DNA from 3 places in the Oerskovia sp. PE-21s genome. Region 3 is predicted to be linked to each of the others. Evidence: riboswitches for the same ligand, from Rfam matches in the RefSeq annotation. Region 3 holds a riboswitch; each other region holds the start of a gene.

Region 1 (3,265 bases), on a different contig from region 3:
CCGGGGGTGTCGACCCCGCGCCCGGGCGGCACGGGCGCCCAGGGGGAGCGTCGTCGTCGGGCCGGGGCCGGCGGCATGCCGCCCACGCCGTCCCACCGTGAGGTGTCACACGGTGAAACGGCGCCCCGTCCGAGCGCCCGGCGCGGGATGATGAGCCCGTGAATGCGCTCTCCGCACGCTCCCAGGTCGCCACGGCCCACCGGGTCGTCGTCAAGATCGGCTCCTCGTCCCTCACCGGACCGGACGGGCACCTCAGCGTCCCGGCCCTGCACGCGCTCGTCGACGTGATCGCGGCCCGCCACGCGGCGGGCGGGCAGGTCGTGCTGGTGACGTCGGGGGCGATCGCCGCGGGGATCGGTCCGCTGGGCCTGAGCGCGCGACCGCGCGACCTCGCGACGGCCCAGGCCGCGGCCTCGGTGGGGCAGGGGCTCCTGGTCGCCCGCTACGCCCAGGCGTTCGCCGAGTACGGCATCCGCGTGGGCCAGGTGCTCCTCACGGCCGAGGACACCATCCGCCGCGGGCACTACCGCAACGCGCAGCGCTCGCTCGAGCGGCTCCTGGACCTGGGCATCGTGCCGGTCGTCAACGAGAACGACGCGGTCGCGACCGACGAGATCCGCTTCGGGGACAACGACCGTCTCGCGGCCCTGGTCTCGCACCTGGTGCGCGCCGACGCGATGGTCCTGCTGACCGACGTCGACGGCCTGTACGACGGGCCGCCCTCGCGCCCGGGCACGCAGCGCATCCGCGAGGTCCGGTCCGCCCTCGACCTCGAAGGCATCGAGGTCACGGGCCGGGGCAGCTCGATCGGGACCGGCGGCATGCTCACCAAGCTCGAGTCGGTGCGCATCGCGACGGGCTCGGGCATCCCGGTCGTCCTGACCAAGGCCGCGCACGCCGAGGGCGCGCTCGCGGGGCACGAGGTGGGGACCTGGTTCGCCGTGACGGGCAAGCGCACCACGCGCCGGCGCCTGTGGCTCGCGCACGCGGCCCGCACGCGCGGACGACTCGAGCTCGACGAGGGGGCGGTCGCCGCGGTGCTGGGCGGACGCGCGTCGCTGCTGCCCGCGGGCGTGGTCGGCGTCACGGGAGACTTCGACGCGGGCGACCCCGTCGAGCTCGTCGCCCCCGACGGGCGCGTGATCGCGCGCGGCCTCGTCGCGTTCGACTCGAGCGACATCCCGGACCTGCTCGGCCGTTCGACGCACGAGCTACGCGACAAGCTCGGCGAGGGGTACGACCGCGAGATCGTGCACCGCGACGACCTCGTGCTCGTGGGGCGCAAGCGCAAGGCGTCCTGAGTCGTCTCACGGGGTGGGACGGTCTGCTCACCCCTTGACTCGGTGGCCTCGGGCGGCTTTCCTGTGCGGCAGGTGAAGAGCGCCAGCGCCAAGACCCGGCTCGCTGGCCAGCAACCCTTCGACGTGACGGGGTGCTCCGGGTGGTACCTGACCGCGACCCGTCGGGCGCGGTAAGCACACGGAGGAACGGGCGATGCGCGCACTCGGAACGCAACAGGGGCTCGACGGCAGGGGTGTCCGCTGCCTCGACGCGGGGACCCTCGTGCTCTGTTGTCGCTGACACGCGGCTGACCCCTCGCCGCTCCTGACGTGCTGCCGACATCCCGTCCCACCCTCGCCGTCCCCTGACGGCCCCCACCGCCGCTCACCGTGAGCCCGGCGTCGATCCGACGCACCCACGGTCCGTCGGCGACCCCTCAGCGCCCCGGCCGTGCCGGACCGACGGCGCGCACGACCGAAGGAGCACTGCTCGCATGTCCCTCTCGACCTGGCCCTCGGGCCCCGGCGGCCGCACGGCCCCGTCCCGCCGCGCGCTCGTCGCGGCCTCGCTCGCCGCGACGGCGCTCCTGCTCGGGGCGTGCGGCTCCGGTGGCGGCAGCACCGCGGACGGCACGTCCCCCGGCCCGACGGCGGAGCCCGTCCCGGGCGGCAACCTCACCTTCGCGGTCACGGTCGACTCGCACTGCATCGACCCCCAGCAGGTCGGGAACAACGACGCGATCGCCTCGGCCCGCCAGACCGTGGCCTCGCTCACCGCGCAGGACCCGGACACGGGCGAGATCCTGCCGTGGCTCGCGGAGAGCTGGGAGGTCGACGCGGACGCCACGAGCTTCACGTTCACGCTCCGGGAGGGGCCGACGTTCGCCGACGGCACGCCGATCGACGCGGCCGCGGTCAAGACGAACTTCGACAAGATCGTCGAGCTCGGCGCGGCGGCCTCGCTCGGCTCTGGCTACCTCGTCGGGTACGAGGGAACCACGGTCGTGGACCCCCGCACCGTGCGGGTCGACTTCTCGGCACCCAGCGCGCAGTTCCTCCAGGCGTCCTCGACGTTCTCGCTCGGACTGCTCTCGCCCGCTTCCGCCGCGCTCAGCGTCGAGGACCGGTGCGCCGGGAAGTTCGTGGGCTCCGGGCCGTTCGCGGTGAGGTCCTACACGTTCGACCAGGAGGTCGTGCTCGAGAAGGTCGCCGGCTACGACTGGGCCTCCGGGGCCGACGACCACACCGGGGAGGCGTACCTCGACACCGTGACCGTGAAGTTCGTGCCCGAGGCCAGCGTGCGTACCGGCAGCCTGCTCTCGGGCCAGATCGACGCGACCGCGGCCATCAGCACGGTCGACCTGCCGCAGTTCGACGGCAACGGCTTCTGGCTCGCGTACCGGGCGAACCCGGGCGTCGTCTTCAACCTCTTCCCCAACGAGTCGCGACCGCTCGCCGCCGACCCGGCGGTGCGGCAGGCGATCAGCAAGGGCATCGACCGCGAGGAGATCGCCGCGACCCTGCTGACCCCGCAGGACGAGCCTGCTACGAGCGTGCTGTCGCACTCGACCCCGCTGTGGGCCGACGTCTCGGACGACCTCGCGTACGACCCGGACGGTGCGGAGGCGCTCCTCGACGACGCCGGCTGGGTCGAGGGCGCCGACGGTGTGCGGGTCAAGGACGGTCAGCGGCTGTCCACCACGGTCACGTTCTGGCAGGTGGCCGAGCCGCTCGAGCTCGTCCAGCAGCAGCTCGCGAAGATCGGCGTGGACCTCCAGCTCAAGCAGGTCACGGTCGCCGAGTCCACCGAGCTCAAGAAGTCCGGGGACTTCGACTTCGACTACTACAACCTGACGCGCTCGGACCCCGACGTGCTGCGCACGATCTTCTCGGCCAACGCGCGCAACATCAACAAGCGGGCACCCGAGGAGGTCGACGACCTGCTCGACCGCTCGGCCGCGTCGACGGACCCGGCCGAGCGGCAG
Region 2 (3,265 bases), 380 kb from region 3:
GCTCGGACGGAGAGCTGGCCGTGCGCTTCGAGCCCGACGCGACGCGGACGGTCCTGTCCGCGGTCGGGAAGCAGCTCGCGGACACCGCGTCGAGCGGCACCCCGTTCATGGGGATCACGCCGCCGCCCGTCGAACCCCCCGTGACGACCCCGCCCGTGCCGCCCGCGTCCCCGGGAGCCCCGGACTGCTCGGTGCTCAGGTGCGTGGCCCTGACGTTCGACGACGGACCCGGCAAGCACACGTCGCGCCTGCTCGACACCCTCGCCGAGAAGCAGGCCAAGGCGACGTTCTTCCTCGTCGGCCGGTCCGTCACGTCGCACCCCGACCTGGTCCGCCGCGAGGTCGCCGAAGGGCACGCCATCGGTAACCACACCTGGTCCCACCCGGACTTGTCCAAGCTCGGCTCGGACCAGATCACGGACGAGCTGACGTCGACGGCGGACGCGGTCGAGGCCGCGTCAGGCGTCCGACCGACCCTCGTACGCCCTCCGTACGGCGCGAGGAGCGACACTGTGACGAGCGTCCTCTCCGAGCGGAACGAGCCGGCGATCCTGTGGGACGTCGACACCGAGGACTGGAAGAACAAGGACACGGCCATGACGACCGAGCGGGCGCTCGCAGGCGTCCGACCTGGGGCGATCCTCCTGATGCACGACATCCACGCCTCGACCGTCGACGCCGTCCCGGGCATCGTGGACGGTCTGCGGGCTGCCGGCTACACGCTCGTGACGGTGCCCGATTTGCTCGGCCCTGACCTGGTTGGCGGGCAGGCGTACTTCAATCGTTAGCATCAGGGCTAGCACAGTCGGAGTAACCCCTGTACCGTAGCCGGTGAGATTGCAGTGCCTCGCTTGTCCTTGCGCAACGGCCCCATGCCACCGCGAACCTTGTTACCCAAGAGTTGACGACGAACACCGTGATGTTCGGCTCCAGATCATGGAGCTGTTTGAAACTCTAGAAGGAGATCCCCATGGCATTGGGAACCGTGAAGTGGTTCAACGGCGAAAAGGGCTACGGCTTCATCGCACCTGAGGACGGCAGCGCCGACGTGTTCGCGCACTACTCCGCCATCCAGACGCAGGGCTTCCGCTCGCTCGAGGAGAACCAGCGCGTCGAGTTCGACGTGACGCAGGGCCCCAAGGGCCCGCAGGCGGAGAACATCCGCCCGCTCTGATCTCACTCGCCTCCGGGCGTAGCTGATCATTGAACGAGTGCCCCCGACCGTCTCGGTCGGGGGCACTCGTGCGTCCAGGACCAGGTGCTCCCTGTGCTCGGTCGGTGACGCCGTGGTAGAACTGAGAACGGTCCAGAGGACCAGCGAACCGCCCTCCGGCGTGCTGGTCCGGCAACCGCGCGACGCGCACGGTGCTCCCGGAGGAAGACCCGCCCCCACGACCGTGGGGGAAGAGCGAGGCCCGACGTCGTAGGGCGCCTCCTCGTGCCCCTCATCCGGGGAGCCTCCCGGGTGGGCGTGCGCACGCGGGTGAGCCCCGTCGTCGGGCACGGAGAGAAGGAGCACCATGGCCGAGCGCGTCATGGAACGCCGGGCGACGGTCGTCGCCTGTCCCCCGCCCACCGTGTGCGACCGGTTCGACGCCGGGCACCTGCTGCACCCCGTCCACGAGCGCATGCTCCGCAACCGGCCCTGGGGATGGCGCGAGGGCGTCGTGCTCGCGGTGCGCACGACCAGCGGCGGCACCGAGGTCGTCGTCGAGTACGCGACGGGCGAGGGAGCGTGCCGGGTGTGGCACCACACGAGCCTCGCCCTCGACCCCGGGGCGACCGTGCGGGTGCACGAGCAGTACCACGCGCTCGAGCTCGCGGGACGGGCGCTCAACGTGCGGCTGGTCGGCGGGGTGGGTCCGGCGCCGGAGCCGCCCCACGCTCGCCGCTAAGTGCGTGATCCGGCTGCGACTCGCCGGGCGTCTCACAGCCGGATCATGCACTCGGCGGAACGGGCGGGCCGGGCGCCGCGTTGAACCGGTGAGGGCACCCGCCCTCGACGGTTCGACCAGAAGGACACGCTCATGGGATTCCTCGACCGCCTCCTCGGCCGCGCCCCGCAGGACGACGGGCCCCACGGCTCGGCAGACCGTCCCGGTGCGCCCGCCTACGGCACGCCACCCCCTGCCCGGACCGGCCCCGCGCGCAGCGAGGACGACGTCGCGATCGACCGCTACCGCTACCTGCTGCGCACGGCTCCCCCGGAGGCCGTCGAGCAGGCGCACGCCGAGGCGTTCGAGCGGCTGACGCCCGAGCAGCGTCGACGCGTGCTGACCGAGCTGGGTGAGAACGTGCCGCCCGCCGAGCGCGCTACCTCCGACGACCCGCAGTCGCTCGCCCGCATGGCGACCCGCGCCGAGATGCGCAACCCCGGCACGCTCGAACGGTCGTTCGGCGGCAGGCAGGGCGGGCCGGGCGGGCCGGGCATGGGCTCGATGATCGGCTCGAGCATGCTCGGCACCATCGCGGGCGTCGTGATCGGCTCCGCGGTCGCCAACATGATGTTCGGCCCGATGTTCGGCGACCCCACGGCCGACTTCGCGGGCGACGGCGGCACCTCGGGCGCAGGCGACCCGGGCGCGACCGAGGGCGACCCCGGAGCCGGCGACCCCGGAGCCGGCGACGCCGGCGGCGGCGACTTCACCGAGGCCGGAGGCGGGGGCGACCTAGGTGGGGGCTTCGGCGACTTCGGCGGTGGGGACTTCGGCGGTGGGGACTTCGGCGGGTTCGGAGACTTCTGAGGACCTCGTCCGCCCGGCCGTCGCTCGGCCGTCGCTCGGACGGAGCCGACGGGCCGCCGGGCCGAGGCATTGCCCTGTCGCGCGACGCGGTCGACACTGGTGCCCGGCATCACGCCGCTCGTGACCCGCGACCTCGGAGGATCCGATGAACGACCCGTCCAACCGCCTCGAGCAGGTCGGCGCGACCGCCGTCCATCCCGCGGTCGCCCGCTGGGTGGCCCACTCGCCGTACTCCTCGCCCGGGGAGCACGCCCACCTCCTGCGGGCAGCGCCCACCGCACCGGACGCCCTGGGGCAGGTCGCGCGCAACGTGATCGCGCACTATCGCGCCGAGGCTGCGGTCATGCCGGCCGAGCGTGCCACGGACGTCGACAGCCGGTGGCTCGCGACGATCCTCGACCTCGACCACTCCCGGCACGGGACCGCGCTCACCGAGCCCCGAGAGGTCTGCGACCGGGTGGGAGGCTGCTGCCGGGACCACGCCCTGCTGACGGTCGGAGTGCTGCGCGAGCACGGCATCC
Region 3 (3,265 bases):
TGCTGCATCTCGAGGGCCGAGGTCGCGACGCCGCCGGCGTTCGCGGCCTTGCCGGGTGCGAACAGCACGCCGGCGTCCTGCAGGAGCGCGACGGCGCCCGGGGTCGTGGGCATGTTGGCGCCCTCCGCGACCGCGAGGACGCCGTTCGCGACGAGCTGCTTGGCGTCCTGCTCGGTCAGCTCGTTCTGGGTGGCGCACGGCAGCGCGACCGTCGCGGGGACGTCCCAGATGCTGCCGCCCGTCACGAGGCGCGCGCCGGGGCGGCGCTCGACGTAGTCGGCCACGCGCCCGCGCTCGACCTCCTTGATCTGGCGGAGCAGGTCGACGTCCACGCCTGCCTCGTCCACCACGTAGCCCGAGGAGTCGGAGAAGGACACGACGTTCGCACCGAGCTGCTGGGCCTTCTGGATCGCGTAGGTCGCGACGTTCCCCGATCCGGAGACGACGACGCGCTGGCCGTCGAAGCTCTGGCCCTTGGTACGCAGCATGTGGTCCGCGAAGAACACCGTGCCGTAGCCCGTGGCCTCGGTCCGCACGAGCGACCCGCCCCAGCTGATGCCCTTGCCCGTGAGGACGCCGGACTCGTAGCGGTTCGTGATGCGCTTGTACTGGCCGAACAGGTAGCCGATCTCGCGGCCTCCCACGCCGATGTCCCCCGCAGGGACGTCGGTGTACTCGCCGATGTGGCGGTAGAGCTCGGTCATGAAGGACTGGCAGAAGCGCATGACCTCGCCGTCGGACTTGCCGCGCGGGTCGAAGTCCGAACCGCCCTTGCCGCCGCCGATGGGCATGCCCGTGAGGGAGTTCTTGAAGATCTGCTCGAACCCGAGGAACTTGACGATTCCCAGGTACACCGACGGGTGGAAGCGCAGACCGCCCTTGAACGGGCCGAGGGCCGAGTTGAACTCGACGCGGAAACCGCGGTTGATCTGGACGTGGTTCTGGTCGTCGACCCACGGCACGCGGAAGATGATCTGGCGCTCGGGCTCGCAGATGCGCTCGAGCACGGCCGCGTCGACGTACTGGGGGTTCTTCTGGAGCACCGGCCCGAGCGAGTCGAAGACCTCGCGAACTGCCTGGTGGAACTCGACCTCACCAGGGTTGCGGGCGAGGACCTCGTCGAAGACGGACTGCAGACGACTATCCATGGAGTGCTCCTCGGCAGGGCGGGCTTTGAACCGCACCAGGTTACGTACTCGTAAACAGCGCCGTACTCCCGTCCCACTCTGGGAGACGCCGGGCTCACGACCTGGGACGTTGCTCATGCCCGGGGCAACAGTCCGGTCTCCCTGCGTCGGTCGACACCGTGCGACGTGCCAGAGCACGCAGCACGAAACCTCCGTCCACCCCGTGAGAATTCTCGACCGGATCGGTGCAGAAAGCCCCCCACAGGTCTATACCCCTGTCCAGAGGTCACGAGCACCAGCGCGAAGCCCCGGCTCGCTGGTCAGCAACCCCTTCACGACGGGGTGCTCCGGGAGATGACCCGGCCGCGCCGGCACGACGCGGCAAGCGTGCAGCACGACGACAGTGAGGAAGCGATGACCCAGCACCCTGCAGCCCCCCGCCCCACGCAGACCGACCACCCGCGACCGGCCCTGGTCACCCTGGTCGGCAACCCCCGTCCCGGGTCGCGGACCCTGGCCGCCGCCCGGACGGTCGCGGCCCGGGTCGCCGACCACCTGGGCCTGGCCGCGGCCGACGTGAACGGGCCTGACGTGAACGGGCCCGACCATGCCACGATCGACCTCGCCGAGATCGCGACCGAGATCCTCGCCCCCGAGCACCCGCGCGCCGACGCCGCGCGGGAGACCGCCGCGGGCGCCGCGGTCCTGGTCGTCGCGACGCCCGTCTACAAGGGCTCGTACACCGGCCTCCTCAAGGCGTTCCTCGACCTCTACGGCCCGGACGGGCTGGCCGGCGTCGTGGCCGTCCCGGTCGTGGTGTCGGGCAACCCCGCGCACGCTCTCGCGGGCGAGGTGCACCTGCGCCCGCTCCTCGTCGAGCTCGGCGCGACGGTCCCCGCACGCACGCTGACCCTCCTGGACTCCCGGCTGGGCGAGGCCGACCTCACGAGCGCCGTCGACGCCTGGCTCGACCACGCAGGAGGTCCCCTGCTGCGGGCGGCGGGCGACGCCGTCGGGCAGGAGACCACCCACCGGACCGCCCCCGAGCTCGCCGAGGTGACCCGATGACCGCCGAACCCACGACCCGCTCCGACGTCGCGCGCCTCGCCGGGCTCGAGGCCCTGCTCCACGAGCAGGACGAGCCGCAGCTCAGCGCCGACGCCTACAAGGCGGTGTTCCGGCAGCACCCCGCGGGCGTCGCGGTGATCGCGCTCGAGCACGAGGGCCGGCCCGTGGGCTTCACGGCGACGTCGGTCATCTCGGTCTCGGCCGCGCCGCCGCTGCTCGCGTTCTCGCTCGCGTCGACGTCGTCGTCGTGGCCCGCGATCTCCGCGGCCCGCACGGTCACGGTCAACTTCCTCAGCGCCGACCAGGACGACGTATCCGCGCGGTTCGCGACGAGCGGGATCGACCGCTTCGCAGCCGGCGGGTGGGCTCCTCTCGCGTCCGGGGAGCCCGTGATCGACGGCGCGCTGTCCTGGGTGCGCGGCCGCATCATCCAGCGCACGCCCGTGGGCGACAGCTACCTGGTCTCGCTGCGCGCGCTCGCGTCGGGGACCCGGGCGGACGCCACGCCGCTCGTCTACCACGACCGGTCCTACCACCGGATCGGGGACCACTCGGCCCTCTGAGGCCCACGATCTGGGTGAGGGGCCCGACGGCGGAGCGCGCCGCCGTCGGGCCCCTCACCCGTGCCGCCTGGCTACCAGGTCCACCCGCGCGCGCTGAGCTCGAGCTCCTCGCGCAGCCGCTCGTCCTCGTCGCTGCGCAGCCCCGCGCGCAGCGGGTCGGCCACGACGTCGAGGCCGCTGAGCCGGCACGCCTCGCGCAGCAGCGCGTCGTACGCGCCCTGCGCGGCGAGGTAGTGGTGGGCGCGGGCGTAGACGTCCGGGTCGGCCTCGACCGCGCGCAGCTCGTCGGCGAGCCGCCCGAGGCGGATCTGGAGCGCGAGCGCGACGAGAGGATCGGGAGCCCGACGGCGCCGCTCGCGCAGGGTGGTCCGATGCGGTCCGGGTGGCGGGAGGGCATCGGTGGAAGACCGGCCGACGCGCATCGTGCACCAGGCGATGGCGGCGACCAGGGCCGCGCACACCGCTCCGGAGACCACGAGGAGCCACATCGTCGGAGCCTTCTTCCGT

What was found. A riboswitch is a leader RNA that binds a small molecule or an ion and turns the genes downstream of it on or off. The one in region 3 is predicted to bind S-adenosylmethionine.
Region 1: it holds a riboswitch for S-adenosylmethionine, as region 3 does, so the genes downstream of both, ACZDYF_RS12255 (ABC transporter substrate-binding protein) here and ACZDYF_RS10925 (NADPH-dependent FMN reductase) in region 3, are expected to answer to the same signal.
Region 2: it holds a riboswitch for S-adenosylmethionine, as region 3 does, so the genes downstream of both, ACZDYF_RS09050 (hypothetical protein) here and ACZDYF_RS10925 (NADPH-dependent FMN reductase) in region 3, are expected to answer to the same signal.

The regions. Positions count from the first base shown of each region.
Region 1 is NZ_JBUXJM010000005.1:247,422-250,686, forward strand. It holds gene proB (glutamate 5-kinase) at 159-1,301, shown strand; SAM riboswitch class IV at 1,373-1,484, shown strand; gene ACZDYF_RS12255 (ABC transporter substrate-binding protein) at 1,775-3,265, shown strand, end outside.
Region 2 is NZ_JBUXJM010000004.1:101,608-104,872, reverse strand. It holds gene ACZDYF_RS09060 (polysaccharide deacetylase family protein) at 1-788, shown strand, start outside; gene ACZDYF_RS09055 (cold-shock protein) at 971-1,174, shown strand; SAM riboswitch class IV at 1,304-1,415, shown strand; gene ACZDYF_RS09050 (hypothetical protein) at 1,521-1,895, shown strand; gene ACZDYF_RS09045 (hypothetical protein) at 2,028-2,744, shown strand; gene ACZDYF_RS09040 (transglutaminase-like domain-containing protein) at 2,890-3,265, shown strand, end outside.
Region 3 is NZ_JBUXJM010000004.1:482,554-485,818, reverse strand. It holds gene gdhA (NADP-specific glutamate dehydrogenase) at 1-1,148, opposite strand, end outside; SAM riboswitch class IV at 1,412-1,521, shown strand; gene ACZDYF_RS10925 (NADPH-dependent FMN reductase) at 1,542-2,195, shown strand; gene ACZDYF_RS10920 (flavin reductase family protein) at 2,192-2,758, shown strand; gene ACZDYF_RS10915 (hypothetical protein) at 2,830-3,246, opposite strand.